DNA from 2 places in the Exiguobacterium sp. OS-77 genome. Region 2 is predicted to be linked to the other one. Evidence: riboswitches for the same ligand, from Rfam matches in the RefSeq annotation. Region 2 holds a riboswitch; the other holds the start of a gene.
What was found. Region 2 has a riboswitch for FMN ahead of EXG77_RS03780 (ECF transporter S component). Riboswitches for the same ligand answer to the same signal wherever they lie in the genome.

Region 1: it holds a riboswitch for FMN, as region 2 does, so the genes downstream of both, ribD (bifunctional diaminohydroxyphosphoribosylaminopyrimidine deaminase/5-amino-6-(5-phosphoribosylamino)uracil reductase RibD) here and EXG77_RS03780 (ECF transporter S component) in region 2, are expected to answer to the same signal.

What each region holds. Positions count from the first base shown of each region.
Region 1 is NZ_DF239008.1:357,065-366,314, forward strand. It holds gene EXG77_RS01835 (methionine ABC transporter ATP-binding protein) at 1-429, shown strand, start outside; gene EXG77_RS01840 (methionine ABC transporter permease) at 419-1,069, shown strand; gene EXG77_RS01845 (MetQ/NlpA family ABC transporter substrate-binding protein) at 1,089-1,907, shown strand; gene EXG77_RS01850 (M20 family metallopeptidase) at 1,930-3,135, shown strand; FMN riboswitch at 3,319-3,463, shown strand; gene ribD (bifunctional diaminohydroxyphosphoribosylaminopyrimidine deaminase/5-amino-6-(5-phosphoribosylamino)uracil reductase RibD) at 3,623-4,663, shown strand; gene ribE (riboflavin synthase) at 4,648-5,274, shown strand; gene EXG77_RS01865 (bifunctional 3,4-dihydroxy-2-butanone-4-phosphate synthase/GTP cyclohydrolase II) at 5,274-6,464, shown strand; gene ribE (6,7-dimethyl-8-ribityllumazine synthase) at 6,461-6,919, shown strand; gene EXG77_RS01875 (DUF6612 family protein) at 7,132-7,953, shown strand; gene EXG77_RS01880 (methyl-accepting chemotaxis protein) at 8,003-9,250, opposite strand, start outside.
Region 2 is NZ_DF239008.1:770,255-779,504, reverse strand. It holds gene EXG77_RS03800 (GNAT family N-acetyltransferase) at 1-367, opposite strand, end outside; gene EXG77_RS03795 (GNAT family N-acetyltransferase) at 364-867, opposite strand; gene EXG77_RS03790 (NAD-dependent epimerase/dehydratase family protein) at 864-1,730, opposite strand; gene EXG77_RS03785 (iron-sulfur cluster assembly accessory protein) at 1,848-2,198, opposite strand; FMN riboswitch at 2,310-2,451, shown strand; gene EXG77_RS03780 (ECF transporter S component) at 2,607-3,173, shown strand; gene EXG77_RS03775 (YuzB family protein) at 3,250-3,483, opposite strand; gene EXG77_RS03770 (NAD(P)/FAD-dependent oxidoreductase) at 3,576-4,628, shown strand; gene EXG77_RS03765 (DUF1462 family protein) at 4,670-4,966, opposite strand; gene EXG77_RS03760 (NifU family protein) at 5,076-5,303, shown strand; gene EXG77_RS03755 (TIGR01457 family HAD-type hydrolase) at 5,346-6,110, opposite strand; gene EXG77_RS03750 (DUF86 domain-containing protein) at 6,117-6,560, opposite strand; gene glpX (class II fructose-bisphosphatase) at 6,712-7,692, shown strand; gene EXG77_RS03740 (DUF3055 domain-containing protein) at 7,728-8,003, shown strand; gene EXG77_RS03735 (general stress protein) at 8,037-8,483, opposite strand; gene EXG77_RS03730 (YutD family protein) at 8,569-8,946, opposite strand; gene lipA (lipoyl synthase) at 9,041-9,250, opposite strand, start outside.

The sequences.
Region 1 (9,250 bases), 410 kb from region 2:
ATGGGCGTCATCCGGGAGATTTGCGATCGTGTAGCCGTCATCGAAGCTGGGAAGCTAATCGAGTCAGGAACGGTCTTTGATGTCTTTTCAAATCCGCAGACCGAGACGGCACGGAACTTTGTACGGTCCGTCATGCATGACGAGATTCCAGCGTCGATTCGTCAGTTGATCGAGTCGCGAAATGCGCATCCAATCTATAAGATTCACTTCCTTGGACATCACACCGGACAACCACTCTTGTCGCAAGTCGCAAAACGCTTCGACGTCGATGTCAATATCCTGCACGGTAGCATCACGGAGTTGCAGGAGACGCCGTTCGGCACCTTGCTCGTCGAGTTGATTGGTGAGCCGGCTGAAGTGAAACGTGCCTTACACTACATCGATCAGGCACAGGTAACCGTTGAGGAGGTGCTCGCTGATGCTAGTTAACTACAGTGATATTTGGACAGCATTTTTGCAGACGATGACGATGGTATCCGTTTCGCTCTTGTTCTCGACCTTGATCGGCTTACCACTCGGTATCCTGCTTGTCGTCACGCGAAAAGGAGCGTTACTTGAAAATGTTCCGTTGTTCACGTTCTTCAACAGTATCGTCAATATTTTCCGCTCGATTCCGTTCATCATCTTACTCGTCGCGATCATCCCGTTGACGCGCTTGATCGTTCAGACATCGATCGGAACAGAAGCCGCAATCGTTCCGCTCGTCTTTTACGCTGCACCGTACATGGCGCGTCTGATCGAGAGTTCTTTACTCGAAGTCGATAAAGGCGTTCTTGAAGCAGCAGAAGCGATGGGCGCGACACCGTTTCAAACGATTTTCCGCTTCCTCCTACCGGAAGCACTCGGTTCACTCATCCTGAACTTAACGATCGCGACGGTCGGCTTGATCGGGGCATCGGCGATGGCAGGCGCCATCGGTGGCGGCGGTTTGGGTGACTTAGCAATTACTTACGGCTATCAACGGTTTGATACGAAAGTCATGATCATCACGGTCGGGATTCTCGTCATCTTAGTCCAAGGCTTACAGACGACAGGCAACATCGTCGCACGAAAAATCAGAAGACATTAATCAAGGGAGCGATTCAGCCATGAAAAAAGCAGTAGCAATTGGAGCAACACTCACGACGATTTTATTTGCCGGGTGCGCAGCATCAGGAGAAGACGAAAAGACGATCAAGCTCGGTGTCAGCGGTTCAGACACACAAGTTTGGGATTATGTCGCGAAAAAAGCAGAGAAGGAAGGCATCAAAATCGAACTCGTCAAGTTCTCCGATTATGTCCAGCCGAACATGGCACTGGCTGAGGGTGAGATCGACGCCAATGCCTTCCAGACGATTTCCTACTTCAACGCTTTCAAGAAAGAACATAACTTGAAGCTATCGCCGATTGCGACGACTGTCATCGCACCGATGGGGATCTACTCGGATAAATACAAGGATGTCAAAGATATTCCAAATGGCGGAAAAATCGCTGTTCCGAACGAAGCGACGAACATGGGACGCGCCCTCTTGTTACTGCAAGAAGCAGGTCTGATCAAGCTACCGGACGACTTCGATGGTAACGGTTCGGTCGATAAGATCGTCGAGAATCCGAAGAAGCTGAAAATCGTTCCGATCGTCGCCGGACAAACGCCACGCGTCTTACCGGACGTCGCGGCGTCTATCATCAACAATGGCATCGCGGTTGACGCTGGCTTCAACCCGATCAAGGACTCGATCGTTCATGAGAACGAGACAGCAAAACCATACATCAACATCATCGCGACACGGACGGAAGACAAGAACAAAAAAGAACTGAAAAAAATCGCATCGCTGTATCAACAAAAAGATGTCGCGGCCTTCATCAAAAAAGAATACAAAGGCAGTACGATCCCGACGTTCGTTCCACTGAGCGACATCGGCGAATAATTTCAAAAGGAGAGTGGACAGTATGACGACACCAGTACGCACGACATGGATAGAGACGATTGAACAGGATATCGAACAAAAACGGGAATCGTATCTTGAGACAAGTCACCGGATTCATGCAACGCCGGAAATCGGGAACGAGGAATTCTTTGCTTCGCGGCTCCATGCGGAGCGTCTAACGGCGGAAGGTTTTACAGTAGAACTCGGCGTCGCGGGGCATGATACCGCGTTCTTCGCGAAGAAATCGAGCGACCGACCAGGCGCAACGATTGCCTTTCTTGCTGAATACGATGCGTTGCCGAGTATTGGTCACGCGTGCGGTCATAATATCATCGGCACGACGAGCGTCGCAGCGGCGATCGCGCTCAGTAAAGTGCTCGATGAAGTCGGCGGGAGTGTCGTTGTCCTTGGAACACCAGCCGAGGAAGGTGGACCGAACGGCAGTGCGAAAGGCAGTTTCGTCAAACATCAGTTACTGGAAGGAATCGATGCAGCCTTGATGGTCCATCCGTCGGGACAAACACGGATCACGGGTTCTTCCCTTGCGGTCGATCCACTCGACTTTGCCTTTACGGGTCGTCCGGCGCACGCAGCGGCGTCACCGGAAGAAGGCATCAACGCCCTCGACGCTGTCATTCAACTCTTCAATGGAATCAATGCCTTACGTCAGCAGTTACCAGACGATGTCCGGATCCACGGGATCATCACGCATGGAGGCGATGCGCCGAACATCATCCCGGAATACGCAAAAGCACGTTTCTTCATCCGGGCAACGACACGGGAACGATTGAATGCCATCACGGAAAAAGTCAAAGCCGTCGCCCAAGGCGCGGCACTCGCGACTGGGGCGACGCTCGATGTCATCGCCTTCCAAAATGAAGTCGATAACCTCGTCTTCAACCGGACGTTCGACCGTCTGTTCCAAGAAGAAGCAGAGGCGCTCGGCGAAATCGTTCACTTGGACGAACGACCGGGTCTTGGTTCAACGGACGCCGGTAACATCAGTCAAGTCATCCCGACGATCCATCCGTATATCAAGATTGGACCAGATGATCTCGTCGCCCATACGGAAGCATTCAAAGAAGCGGCCCGTTCAGAAGCTGGAGATGAAGCATTGATCACAGGAGCAAAAATCCTCGCCCGGACAGCGCTTCGCGTCCTCGCTGATGAACGGACGCGCGGGGCGATTGCGCAAGAATTCCATGACCGGAAGAATGGTTATTTGTAAGTGGAAAATAACGACTGGACGCACTGCTATCAAGTGCTCCGGTCGTTTTTGAGATGCAGTCGATTACGAATTGGGGACGGGTGACAGAAGTGGAACGAAATCAAAAAAGAGACAAGACAGAAGCATTTGCGCTTTGTTTTCTTGAAAAAGATATGCTAGGCTAAAGTTGTATAACTCAATAATCCAGTTCTTCGGGGTAGGGTGAAAATCCCAACCGGCGGTGATGCGATCAATCGATCGACGAGCCCGCGACCCATGATGTACGCATCATGGCTGACTTGGTGAGATTCCAGGGCCGACGGTAAAGTCCGGATGGGAGAAGAACGAAACGACGCGATTCAAGCTGTTTTCTGAAAAAATGTTTTCAGGAGACGGTCTCTTTCTGCATGAAAAAATGCAGGAAGCGAACCGTGTATTTCGTGAACCCTTCTATACAGACGCCCCTTTTTCAAGGGGCGTCTTTTTTCATTTGAAAGGAGTGAACGCGATGTCACAGATGATGAGTTATGCCATGCAATTAGCACAAATGTTACACGGACAAACAAGTCCGAATCCAAGTGTCGGCTGTGTCATCGTCAAACAAGGACGCATCATCGGCTTCGGTGCACACCGGTTTGCCGGTGGGCCGCACGCAGAAGTCGAAGCCTTACGGATGGCAGGAGAAGCCGCCCGTGGTGCCGATCTCTACGTGACGCTCGAGCCATGCAACCATCACGGCAAGACGCCACCATGCACGGAAGCAATTCTACAAGCAGGAATCAAACGAGTCTTCGTTGCAACGGAAGACAAACATGCGATTGTCGCTGGTTCCGGAATCAAACGGCTACAGGACGCGGGAATCGAAGTCGATGTCGGCTTGTTACGGCATGAGGCAGAAGCCCTTTACACGGTATTCTGGAAGACGATCGAACGAAAACGTCCGACCGTGACCGTCAAAATCGCTCAGACGATGAACGGGATCGCGGCGACAGGTGAACAGCGCTGGATCACGTCAGAAGAAGCACGCGCGAACGGTCGTGCCCTGCGTGGACGCCACGATGCCATCCTCGTCGGAAGTGAGACGGTGCTCGTCGATGATCCGGCACTGACGTTACGCGCATCGTCAGGCATCGAGCCGATTCGAGTAATCGTTGATCGCCGGGGGCGGATTCCGGAGACGGCGCAAGTCTTCCGCGATGGTAAAAATCCAACCTACTGGCTGACGAGTGTTCCTCGGATTAGTCACGATCAGGTGACGGTCCTCGTTGGTGAATATGAGACGCCGGAAGCGATTTTGAAACGCTTATACGAACAAGACATCCGTAGTGTCTTGATTGAAGGCGGACCAACGATTCAAGCCGCTTTCCTTGAGGCAGATCTCGTTGACCGAATCGAAGTCTACCAAGCCCCATCGATTTTTGAAGGCGATGCGTGGAATGGTCAACACGATATCGAAGATCGTTTTCAAATCGACCAGGTTGAGACGGTCGGACCGGATCTCCATCTGACGTACATCCGAAAGGAGGAGACGACATGTTCACCGGATTGATTGAAGAAGTCGGAACCTTAAAACGAAAGATCCCGCGACCGAACGGGTTAGCGCTTGAAATTGAGGCGCACAGGGTACTCGAAGGAACGAAGATCGGTGATAGCATCGCCGTCGACGGGATTTGTTTGACGGTCACGTCGATGAGTCCAACCGGTTTCACGGCAGATGCCGTCCATGACACGATCCGTTCAACAGCACTCGGTACGTACCGAGTCGGAAGTCCCTTGCAACTTGAGCGGGCGATGCCGGCAGACGGTCGCTTCGGTGGACATTTCGTTAGTGGACATATCGACGGAACAGCCCGACTGATCAGTCGGCGACCGGATGGAGAAGCGATGGTCTATACGTTTGATGTCGGAGCGTGGCAAAAGTATTGTATTCCGAAAGGCTCGATCGCAATCAACGGCACGAGCCTGACGTTGCAACGCGTCACACCGGAAACGATCTCGATTTCATTGATTCCGCACTCCCGTCAAGTGACGACGTTTGATCGATTGGCAAGCGGTGCAGTCGTCAATATCGAGTGTGACATGATGGCGAAACATCTCTATCATTTCACGCAGCATGAGAAGCAGACGGACTGGGCAGCATTCTTAGGAGGCGACATGTAATGAACGGATTCGACTTGATTGAAGACGCAATAGAAGATTTGAAAAACGGACGACCGATCATCGTCTGTGATGACGAGGATCGTGAGAATGAAGGCGATCTCGTCATGCTCGCGGAACACGCGACACCGGAAAACATCAACTTCATGATTACACATGGAAAAGGACTCGTCTGTGTACCAGTCAGTCCGCGGATCGCACAGCGACTCGAACTTGCTCCGATGACAGCGAATAATACGGACCCGCATGGGACGGCATTCACGCTCAGCATCGATCATGAAGAGGCAAAGACCGGCATCAGTGCCGAGGAACGGTCGCTAACGATTCAGCGGATGCTGACGGATGGACCGGAACGTTTCAAACGACCGGGTCATATCTTCCCGTTGATCGCAAAAGAGGGTGGTGTCCGGGAGCGACGCGGACATACGGAAGCAGGTGTCGATCTTGCCCGTCTTGCCGGTAGCGATGAGATCGCCGTCATCTGTGAAATCATTAAAGAAGATGGCACGATGGCACGGGTCGACGATCTACTTCTCTATAAGGAAGAACACGATTTAAAACTGATCACGATCGAAGCACTTGTCGCGTATCTCGAGCGTCCATTGACACGTGAAGCAGAAGTATTACTTCCAACGACGTTCGGAGCTTTCCGGATGATTGGCTATACGACGCAAGACGAGAAAGAACATGTCGCTGTCTTATCCGGCGAAGCGCAAGACGGGATGCTCGTCCGTCTACACTCGGAATGCCTGACAGGGGATGTCTTCGGTTCGAAGCGTTGCGATTGTGGACCACAACTCGATGCGGCACTCGAGCGGATCGAACGAGAAGGTGGAGCCGTCTTGTATTTACGTCAGGAAGGACGCGGCATCGGTCTAATGGCGAAGTTAAAAGCGTACGAGTTACAGGAACAAGGACTCGATACGGTCGAAGCGAACCATGCACTCGGTTATCCGACGGACATGCGTGACTACACGGTCGCAGCCAATATGTTGCGCGATCTCGGCGTGACGAAGATCCGCTTGATGACGAACAACCCGGACAAACAACGGGTGCTCGAGCAAGAGGGGATCGAAATCATCGAACGTGTACCCCATCAAGTACCGGCCGAGCCGGAAAATCAGCGTTACCTAAAAACAAAACAAACGAAACTCGGGCACTGGCTCGACATCCAAGGAGGACACACATCATGATCTACGAAGGTTTCTTAACAGGAGAAGGACTACGCGTCGCAATCGTCGCAGCACGTTTTAACGAATTGATCACTTCAAAACTCGTCGGAGGAGCAAACGACGCTTTCCGCCGCCACGGGGTCGCAGCGGATGCTGTCGATACAGCGTGGGTTCCGGGAGCATTCGAAATTCCGCTCGTCGCGGAAAAGTTAGCGAAAAGCGGTAAGTATGACGCCGTCATCACACTCGGTGCCGTCATCCGTGGGGCGACGTCGCACTATGATTATGTCTGTAACGAGGTCGCAAAAGGTGTCGCAAGTGCCTCGCGCGATACAGGCGTGCCGATCATCTTCGGTGTCCTGACGACGGATTCAATCGAGCAAGCAGTCGAACGTGCTGGCACGAAAGCCGGAAACAAAGGCTACGAAGCTGCGGTTTCTGCGATTGAGATGGCGAATCTTTTACGGACGATTTAATTGAATAGAGGCAGGGTGACGGTACATTCCGTCATCCTGTTTTTTTGCGGAAATCTCTTGAAGATTGAATCAAATTTCAAAAAAAGAATCGTTGATTTGAAATTTGAGGATTCAATTTTAAGTAGAACGGTAATGGTCTACTAAAGAAAGTTTGAAACATTTTCCAATGTTTTTCGTAAATCAGGGTAACGCGTATAAAGGAGGAAATGAATATGAAGAAAGCTAGGTGGGTAGCAGCCGGGATCGTTGCAGCATCGATTGGGCTTGCGGGATGTCAAGATGGACAAACAGATACAGGGAGTGGCAGTGGGTCTGGTTCGACGAAGTCGGGGGAACTCTCGAATACGGAATTACTGAATAAAGCGACAGCCGCTCAAAAAGATATTAAATCGTTCCATATGGAAGGGACAGTCAACTCAAAAGCAGGTGAGATGACAGTGGATCAAAAGGTATCCGCCGATATCATCCAGAAGCCGCTTACGATGCACCAGACGATGACAATGAAAAATCCACAGGACGGTAAAGACATGTCGATTGAGAGCTATATCGTCGACGATAAGATGTATATCTCGCAAAACGGACAATGGCTCGTTCAAGATGTCTCGGAACTAGGCGATATGGTTGAAGCAATGGAGTCATCGGCATCGACGGATCAAAATCTCAAGCTGTTGAAAAAGTATAAAGACAACTGGACAGCAAAAAAAGAGGGTGACGTCTATCAAATCGACGTCAAACTAAAGGGTGACGACCTCAAAGCTTTCATGAAGGATTCGCTCGAACAAACAGGACAGATGGCGCAGATGAAAGATGCGATGGATAGCATCGACTATAAGAAGATGAACTACAAGATGACGTATGACGCAAAAACGTTCTATCCGAAGTCTCTCGACATGGACATGGTATTTGCGATTGAAAAAGATACCGAGTTCAATATGAAAAACGCGTCGACGTTCTCGAAATTCAATGAGATTGACGAAATCAAATTACCAGCGGAAGCAAAAGATGCCCAACCGCTCACAGGTGCGACACAATAACGAACAACAAGCCCTTCACATCCAATCGGAAGTGAGGGGCTTGTCTCATTTAGACTTGAAATTGACGTAATACCTCTTTTAATGCTTCCGCCTGCTGTTGACTGACGGAAGTCTGTTCATGCACATCTCGGAACGCTTGAACGGAATGATTGATTTGCTCCGACATCGATTGTGTGCCTTGCGCCCCATCATTGACGGTGACGGCAACATCGTGGATGACACCAAGCATATTTGCTGTCAGTTCCTGAAGTTGACCAGCTTGAGCGGCAAAATGTTCTGCTGCATCACCGAATAATTGCGCATCATCACGGTATTGAATCGAGGCATCTTCGAATAAATCATAGTCTTTGACGACCTTTGTATCGATGAAAGAGAGCATCTCACCGGACGCGGCATTCAAGTGTTCGACGGAATCGATGACGGAGAGTGAGACGTCTTGAATTTGTTCAACGGTATCTCGACTGCTCTCGGCGAGTTTTCGAATCTCATCGGCGACGACGGCGAAGCCTCGACCGACTTCTCCGGCACGTGCTGCTTCAATCGAAGCGTTAAGGGATAATAAATTCGTTTGCGCCGCAATTGAAAGGATCGCGTCAGACAAAACGGAAATTTCCTTAACGGCTTTCGCCCGTGCCATCGCATCTTCCAGTTTATTTTTTGTTTCGAAGAGAATTTGAGTGGCGGTCTGTTTCGCTTCTGTGGCGACAACTTGAAGCGATTCAGCACGACCGCCGACTTCTTGAGCGCGTTTTCCGTTCGCTTCTGCGCCGGAGACGATGTCATGAATCGTCGCTTCCATATCGACGGCAGACGAGTTCATCTCTTCAGCTGAAGCGGCTGTCTCTTGCATACCCGCCGATAAGTTTTCAATCGTATGCGAAGTCGACGCCATATCTTGATCGAGTTCGCTGATTCGACCAGAGACATGACGAGAGGTCGACACGACGTGTGTTGCCGTATCATCGACTTGGACAATAATTGTTCGTAAGTGAGCGATGAATTGATTCATCGACTTGGCGATTTGTCCAATTTCGTCCTCTCGTACGACGTCGAGTTGCGCCGTCAAGTCACCACCTTGTGTTGCGAGTTCATGCGTTTTCGCCTGCAGTTGACGGAGTGGACCGAAGATTGAGCGTAAAATCAAGACGGTGAAGATGACACCGAGCAATCCGACGACACCGATGATCGTGAACAGCATAAGGTGCGCCGTATTAGCGGCGCTGGTGATAGCGTCACCATTTTTACCAGCTTGTTGATTATTGTATTTCACGATTTTCGTCAATTGATCCGAAACAGC
Region 2 (9,250 bases):
TATCTCGCAAGACAGAAACCTGCATCGTCTCATATTCCGCTAAGTCCTCAGCGATGCGTTGAAACAGCGCTTTCCCAAGTCCCTGCCCTTGTGACGCTTGCAAGACATAAATCGCGTAGAGTTCCCCTTCACGCGCATCACTTCGATTCGCTCCACCTTGCGCAAAGCCAACGACTTCTTCTCCTGACACGGCAACATACACGCGCTGATTGACTAATGTCTGTTCCCATTGTTGCGTCCGTTTCACATGCGACAACTGTGCTAAATACAGATCTGGAATGATACCTTGATACGTCTCGCGCCAGGCATCAATATGAACGCGGGCGATGGCTGACGCATCTTCTAGACGTGCTTCACGGATTCTCATAACGGGATGATGAAGCGACGTGTCTCGCGCCCATTACGAACAGTCGGCTCGATTTCTTGTCCACCGTTCGCCAAGATGACACGGCGAGATGCTAGATTATCAACGCCACACGTCAGTAGTACTTGATCGAGTCCACGCTGGCGTGCTTCTTCAAGCGCAAGTCGAAGACCACTCGTCGCATATCCTTTCTGACGCTCGGATGGTCGGATGCCGTATCCGATGTGCCCGCCGTACAACTTCAAGTTCTCTGTCAAATCATGCCGGAAGTTCAGCGCACCGACGATTCGTTGCCCGTCGACCATCCAGTACGTCGAATGGGTGACAAGACCCGATCTGACCGTTGTCTCCATTTCCTTAAGTTCCGCAAAATAAGCGCCCAGTGGTTCATATGTGTCTCCGACTGCTTCCGGCACGATCGTTTCACCCGACTCTCGCCAGTCTTCTAAAAAGGCGCGATACTCTGTCTCCCACGCAAGAGTTGGTTTCATCAACTGCATCATTGGTGATTGCGCACCTCCTCTTCAATCAAACGATCGAGCCAGTCATCGACATGTTGGAACAGATAGCCGGCTTGTTTCGCAGCTGTCGTATCCATATAGAAATCGCGTTCTGGCGCAAGCGGTGATTCATCCTCTCCTTTTGCGACGAGTTGACTTGTCGTTCCCGCAACGCGGTCGATTTTATCCACTAGGTCTTGAATGGATAAGACACCGTCACTTGCAGCGTTGATCGGTCCGGTCAGTTCCGAGCGACCACACCACTCCAGAAAGGCAGCGGCTTCGTAACTTGAGATATACCCCATCTTCGCGTATGTGTTTTCGGCAACGATCGGACGCCCGTCAAGCGCCCGTTTGATATGAAAGACGAGTCGCTCCGTATAATCATCTGGTCCGAGGACGACCGGAAAACGGACCGCAACGACTGGGAACGTCGCCCGTTGGAAGAAATAACTCTCCGCTTGGCGTTTCCCTTCGCCATATCCATGTTCCTTCTCGAGGTCATATTTCCCCGGAAACGGATTATAGGCACGCTCCGTGATGTTCGCACCACCGCCTTCATAGACAGACATCGTCGACGTCAACACGTAACGTCCGACTTTTCCTTCAAACGCGTCGATCGCAAGTTTTGCTTGATACGGTGTGAAACAGATATTGTCATAGATGACATCCCAGTGCTGTTGGCTTAAGTCCTTCATCGTACTACTTGACGTCCGGTCCCCTTTGAAAAATGTCAAGCCCTTCGCAACCGGTGGCGTATGCTCGCCGCGTGTGACGATTGTCACGTCATCCCCCGAATCGGCTAACCGAATCGCAAGCCGGCGTCCGAAGTAGCGTGTTCCCCCGAAGATCAATACTTTTCTCATCCTGAAGCCCTCCCTGTTCGTAGTAGCATTCACTCTCTTAATATTTCGAGTCAACGGAACAGGTCTCCTGTATGCGGACAATAAAAAAATCGTGGACGATGTCCACGATTGGATTCATTAACAGCCACCCGGTGTCCCGGCATTCGTTGCCGTCCGGAACGATGTCCCGCAACCGCATGTTGCGATGGCATTCGGATTCGTGATCGTGAATCCGCCGCCGAGCATCGACTGCTTATAATCGATTTCCAGTCCTTTGACGACCGGGTAATCTTTTTCGTCCACGATGACGGTCACGCCGTGCTGTTCGAAAACGAGATCCGTTTCTTTCTGTTGGTCGAATCCCATTCCGTACGACAGACCACTACATCCACCACCTTGGACGAGCATCCGAAGATTCCGTTCATCTGCTGGTGCCTGCGCCATCATGTCTTGGACTTGTAACGCTGCTGCCTCCGTTAAATGGATCATGTCATCACCTTCCTTTTCTTTAGTATACGCAACTTCTGAGCGAATCGAAACCTAGTTGCTTGAAACTATCTTGAATTCGTTGTATAAATGGTATGTACAACAAAATAATCGTTCCATCTTCAGGGCAGGGTGAAATTCCCGACCGGCGGTAAACAACTATTATGAGTTGAAGCCCGCGAGCGAATAGGGCGCTATTTGCTGATTCTGTGTAATTCAGGAGCCGACAGTATAGTCTGGATGGGAGAAGATGGCGGCATGAGTTTGAATTTGATCGATTTTTGCAACAATCGATTAGGTTTATTTAATGCGGACTTCTCCCCTGTTGATCTCATCAATAGGGGTTTCTTTATGGACGCAGTCATGCCAATACTTCATCGAGAGGAACGAGCAAAAGGAGACAATACTCGTATGAAACGCACACAAAAAATGGTCACTCTGTCAATGTTAGGTTCAATCTCATTTGTTCTTATGCTTATCAATTTTCCACTGCCGTTCTTACCGAACTATCTGAAGATCGACTTCAGTGATGTTCCTGCTCTCGTCGCAGCGATCATGTTCTCACCGGTCGCAGGTGTCATCGTCGAAGCATTGAAGAACGTGTTATATTACATCTTCCGCGGAAGTGGTGTTCCGGTCGGAGAATTCGCGAACTTCGCTGCTGGTGTCGCATTCGTGCTTCCTGTCAGCTGGTTCTACCACAAAAAGAAATCAACACAAGGTCTCGCAACTGGCCTCGTCGCTGGTACAATCACGATGGCACTCGGTCTTGCGATTCTCAACTATATCTTGATCCTTCCAGCATATGCATGGTTCCTCGGTATGGACTACATGGCGGATCCAGCTGTCAAATGGACAGCAATCACAGCCGGTATCTTACCGTTTAACGTCATCAAGGCATTGTTCATCTCGGCACTCTTCATTCCGTTGTTCATGAAACTACGACCATGGATGATGCGCCGTCAACAATCTGCCTGATCCGAAAAGCTGCGCCCGCTGACGGACACGAATCCCCTCGTTCAGACGAACGAGGGGATTTTTTGGCTGTTCGGGCTCACAGCTCATTCTCTTCGATTTTTAGGTAAATCTTTTCAAGCAACTCTTCCGGCGTCTCGCCTACGACCGTCTCACCATCAACGAGACAAAAATGATCAAGCGAACAAATGCCGCAATAGCCAAGGCAACCGTATTCGACGACGTCGACGTTCGGGTCACGTTCGAGTTGCTCCATGACGACCTGTGTACCAGCCGCTAAGTTACTGATACAAAATTCAATAATCGGATTCACTTTTTTTCCTCCTTCAAGCAGGAAACGACCTGCCTCATGTCGTATTATACAAGGTCAGACTGATTTAGGGGAACTAAGGGGGATTTTACGTTATGAAGCAATTGGTCGTACTCGGCGGAGGATATGGTGGAATGCGGATTTGTGAGCGATTCAAGGACGAGGAAGTTGCCGTCACGCTCGTCGACCGTCTACCGTACCACGCACTCAAAACGGAATATTATGCACTCGCAGCAGGTACATTATCAGATCGGGATGTCCGGATTGAATTTCCGGAGGGGAAACATCTTACTTATAAATATGGACATGTCATTAAAATCTCACCAGAGACGAATACGGTCCACCTGCAGGACGGATCAGAATTATTCTATGATGACTTGATCATCGCCCTCGGTTGCGAGGATAAATACCACAACATTCCGGGTGCTCAAGAGTTTACATACAGCATCCAGACACTTGAAGAATCGCGCAAGACACAACAAGCGATCTGCGGTCTGTCACCGGGGTCCGTCGTCTCGATTGTCGGTGCTGGTCTATCTGGTGTTGAACTTGCCAGTGAACTGCATGAAAGCCGGAAGGATTTAACGATTCGTCTGTTCGACCGCGGTCCATCCGTCTTGTCATTCTTATCCGACAAAGTCTCATCTTACGTCCAGGAATGGTTCGAGGAGCATGACGTGGAAGTCATCAACAATTCGAACGTCACGCTCGTCACGGCGGACGACGTCCGAAACGGCGACGATACGTACCCGTCGGACTTGACGATTTGGACGGCAGGTACGCAGCCGGTCAAGGTCGTTCGTGATCTCGGCTTTGCTGCAGATAGCGGTGGTCGGATCAAATTGACGGCACATCATCACGTACCGGAATACGATAACGTCTTCGTCATCGGCGATTGTGCCAGCTTGCCGTATGCGCCAAGCGGTCAACTCGCAGAACATCAGGCAGAACAAGTCGTCGACGTCTTGCAAGCGAAGTGGCAAGGGAAAAAATTGCCGAAACTGCCAGAAATCAAACTGCGCGGAATGCTCGGATCGCTCGGGAAATCAGATGGTTTCGGGATCGTCATGGGCAAGCAAGCGCTGACGGGGAAAGTCCCACGTCTCTTGAAGTCCGGTGTCTTATGGAAACACAAAAAGATTAAATGAACAAAAGAGGTGTCCCAAGCTTTGGGATACCTCTTTGTCATTCATCCCGTCTGACTTAACTTTGCATCAATCGCCGCCGTGATCGTCTTCAGCTTGACGTACCCCTCGTCAATCATCTCATCATCAAGCACGATCAATGGATAAAAATAGATATCCTCTTTTAGCGCTTCCGTCCATCGATCCGATGTTGCTGTCTCGAAATCGACATAGCGAAGCGTCATCGCTTGCTCATATTTTCGCCCGAGGACAGCTTGTAGCCAACTGAACGTCTCTTCCGAGCTAGGTGCCCCGACACAACTCGGACAAGTGACCGCTGTTCCATAAACCGTGATTTCCATCTTGAAGTCCCCCTTTTCAATTCTCTCCTCTTTAGTATACAAGTTTTCCAGATTGAGAACATTTTTCAACCCTGTTACAATGAAACTATACGAAAGGATGTGTTTACGCATGGAAATGTTTGATCAAGTGAATGAAGTTCTTGAAAAATTGCGTCCGTTCCTTCTTCGTGATGGAGGAGACGTTGAACTCGTAGATGTAGAAGACGGAATCGTAAAACTCCGTTTGATGGGAGCTTGTGGTAGCTGCCCAAGTTCAACGATCACATTGAAGGCCGGTATCGAACGTGCCCTTCTTGAAGAAGTCGCTGGCGTCGTTGAAGTCGAACAAGTCTTCTAATACATGAAATCCCGAACGAATTTTCGTTCGGGATTTTTTGATTCATAGAATCCATTCTGCTAACGTATCGACCATGTATGTCGGTTGACGATCCTGACCTTGAATGAAGACGGGTGTATGGACGCCAGAATTGACGTGCATCGTCCGGATGCCTCCATTGATTCCGAATAGAATATCCGTATGGTAGTTATCCCCGACCATGATGACGTCTTCTTTTGACAGACCAATCATCTCCGTTGCGATATCGACCATGACCGGTTCCGGTTTACCGATGAAGAACGGTTCCTTCTCCGTCGTCACGCGCAGGACGGACGTCAAGGCACCGTTTCCTGGTAAGAATCCACGTTCTGTCGGAATGGCAATGTCTCCGTTCGTCGAGATGAAGCGAGCACCGGCACGAATCGCGAGGGCACCGACAGCGAGTTTTTCATACGTGATCTGACGGTCGAGACCGATGACGACGTAATCTGCCGCTTCGGTTACGACGACGTCTAACCCTTCCCGTTCAAGCGCATCAATCAGTCCTGTCTCACCGATCGCATAGACGCGCGCTTTCGGTGATAGATCAGCGATATAACGACCGGTCGCCATCGCACTCGTCAAGACGTGTTTCGCATCAGAATGAACACCCATCCCGCGTAATTTCTCCGCCACGGCTTCTGCCGTCATCGACGCATTATTCGTCACGAACAAATACGGAATCCCTTCTGCTTGCAGACGATTGACGAAATCGACCGCTTCTTTTACCGGTTCCGTTCCGTTATACATCGTTCCATCTAAATCAAATAAATAGCCTTTTGCCTTCATCCTGACTCACTCCTCGTTTGGTAAAAATGCAGACACCGGTCCGAGTTCTGTCTCGATATACCGGCGAATCGCTTCCGGGAAACGACGTAGCTCTGCTTCCTCTGTCTCAAGTACCGCCCGAATCTCCGCCATACTCGACTGTGTGAATGACCGGACGATCAACGTACGTAACGCAACGAGCTTCTTCAGACTCGTCGCGAGCGGTCCATCGATGACCTTCTCATCTTCTAAAATGAGGATGATATCTTCATAACTTCCCGGATCCCGCATGATGAATCCATCAATCATACTGTTTCCGATGTCGATGACACTTTCGATGACTAAAAAACCGATCCGTTCCATAGCCAGTGCCGTCGTCACCGGATCCCCCGTAACTTCCTTACTTTGTCGAAGTGCCGTCTCATAACAAACGACCGTCTCTTCGATTTTTTGACGATTGACGAAATACATCTTCATTCCCCCTCACATCCTCCATTTTATCGTTATCCGGCAATCCTGAAAAGCAGAAAGGTCATTTGCATCACATTCCCCAATGTGTTATCCTCAATTTAGATTTTTGCTGAAAATAGTATGTCACATTGGTGACGTGGAGGTTATATACATGGAACGGGAACTCGCACTGGAAATCGTACGCGCTACGGAAGCAGCAGCACTAGCTTCTGCTCAATGGATTGGTCGCGGTAAGAAAAATGAAGCGGATGATGCAGCAACGACTGCGATGCGCGAAGTCTTGAACACGGTCAACATGAACGGAACGGTCGTCATCGGTGAAGGCGAACTCGACGAAGCACCGATGCTCTTCATCGGCGAACGTGTCGGAACAGCAAACGGTCCAATCGTTGACATCGCCGTCGACCCGCTCGAAGGTACGAATATCGTCGCCAAAGGTCTCGGTAATGCGATGGTCGTCATCGCCGTCGCCGATCAAGGTGCCCTGCTCCACGCACCGGATATGTATATGGATAAATTAACAGTTGGACCGAACTTAAAAGGACACGTCTCGCTCGACGATCCACTTGAAGTCATCATTGAAAAAGCAGCTCAATACAACAATAAACGGATTGAGGACGTCACGGTCATCATGCAGGATCGCCCACGTCACGATCACTTCCGCGAAGCCGCGATGCGGATGGGCGCACGGGTTCGTCTATTTGAAGACGGCGACGTCTCGGCTGGAATCGCACCACTCTCTCCTGCGACAGGAATCGATATCTTCATCGGTACAGGCGGTGCTCCTGAAGGTGTCATCACGGCTGCTGCCGTTAAAGCGATGGGCGGCGACATGCAGGCACGCTTACACCCGATGAACGAAGAAGAAACTGCTCGTGTCATCCGGATGGGGCTTGAAGATCCGCTTCAACTTTTAACGCTTGATGACCTTATCAAAAGCGACGACTGTATCTTTGCTGCGACCGGCGTCACGACGGGCGAAATGCTCGATGGCGTTAAGTTCTTGACGGATGATATCGTTGAGACGACATCCCTTGTCATGCGTTCAAAGACACGGACGATTCGAAAAGTCATCGCCGAGCATAGCTTATCGCGTAAACCATACTTGCAAAAAGTCCCCCAAACCCTTTAATCTGAAACAGATGTTAGGGAAATGAGGGAAGCTGAATGATGGAAGAACGTGATTTTTTATATGATGATGTCGAACAAACGAAGACACGCTTTGTCAGTTGGATCGGAGAAGCTAGTCGGTTTGATCTCGCCATCACGCACTCGGAACATTTTTACGGTAAGATTCTCGTCTTGAATCTCTTATCGAATCGCTATGCGATCATCGGTGCGGATGATTTTGATGAACCTGGCTACATCGCGACGGCGTTTGACGTCGAAGACGATGCGGCAACGGAACTCGAGATGTATCTACGCGCTTATATCGGTCTATGAAAAAAGCCTTCGTCCGCGGACGAAGGCTTTTTCTTATAAGAGACGATCGTTTCGTTCATTTAATGTATTCGGTCCGCTGAAGACGTTCGTATTGTCTGACTCGTCATGGGCACGACGCTCCGAATGCTGATCCGCTTCATCACCGACGAGTAATACGAATTGACCGCTTTCGACCGCATGATTCGCACGATCGACGTCTTCCTTCGTCAAGCCACTTCCACGAATAGCATCTCCGTGGGAAGCCGTGTCATCTTTTTTGAAGATGCTCTTGATTTCCTGCCAGAGATTACGATGATCTTCCTGTGACAGACGCGTAGATGTCTGTTGGTTGTTCAAATCCGCTAGTTCCTCGATTTGTTCGAGATCGTATTTGTCGTGTGCTAAGACTTTTAAATCAGTCGAGACGACACCGGCAACACGGAGATCGTGCACGGCACTAACAACTTCTGGTACGGATGAGTAAATTCCAACGATTCGCATGGATGGTTCCCCCTATAGGTACATGATACTTATAGTAATAGCCGAATTCCGTCCACTAGAAACGCTTTTCTGTATGACAGTTTGATTACTCGCTTTCCGTCTTCTCTGGTGCAGGTGCGAACTTCCGTTTCAACTTCAACGTATTGGATGAAGAACCGTCGAAGCGAGGTGGTGCTTCTTCTCCTTCTACCAATCCGATCTTCTTGACGATGAAGTAGGCACATCCGAAGTTACAGTATTCGTAGAGATAATCCGCCACATGCGAAATTTTCGTATCGAATGTCGCTTTCTCGTGTTGATCCTCATAGAAGCCACGTAGCCGTAATTGACCGTGCCCCCAGTCCCCCACGATATAATCATATTTCTCTAGGACATCGCTAAAACGACCGATGAAGGCTTCCTCATTAAAACCTTCCCGCTTCTCTTCGACGACCTCATAACGTTCCCGATTGACTTGTATCATTATTCCCACCTCCTGCTGTTCTTATCATAGCATATTCCATTTCGCCTGGCAGACGAAAAACCGTCCGAGCAACTGCTCGAACGGTTTTTGATCGTTAGTCGATCGGAAGTGCTGTTTTATTCTTTTTCGCTGCGTTGACTTGCTCATCCGCGTGATACGACGAACGAACGAGTGGACCTGCCTCACAGTGCGAGAATCCTTTGCTGAGCGCGATCTGCTTCAGTTCAGCGAACTCTTGTGGTGTATAGTATTTGATGACGTCGAGGTGTTTTTTCGTCGGTTGGAGATACTGACCGATTGTCAT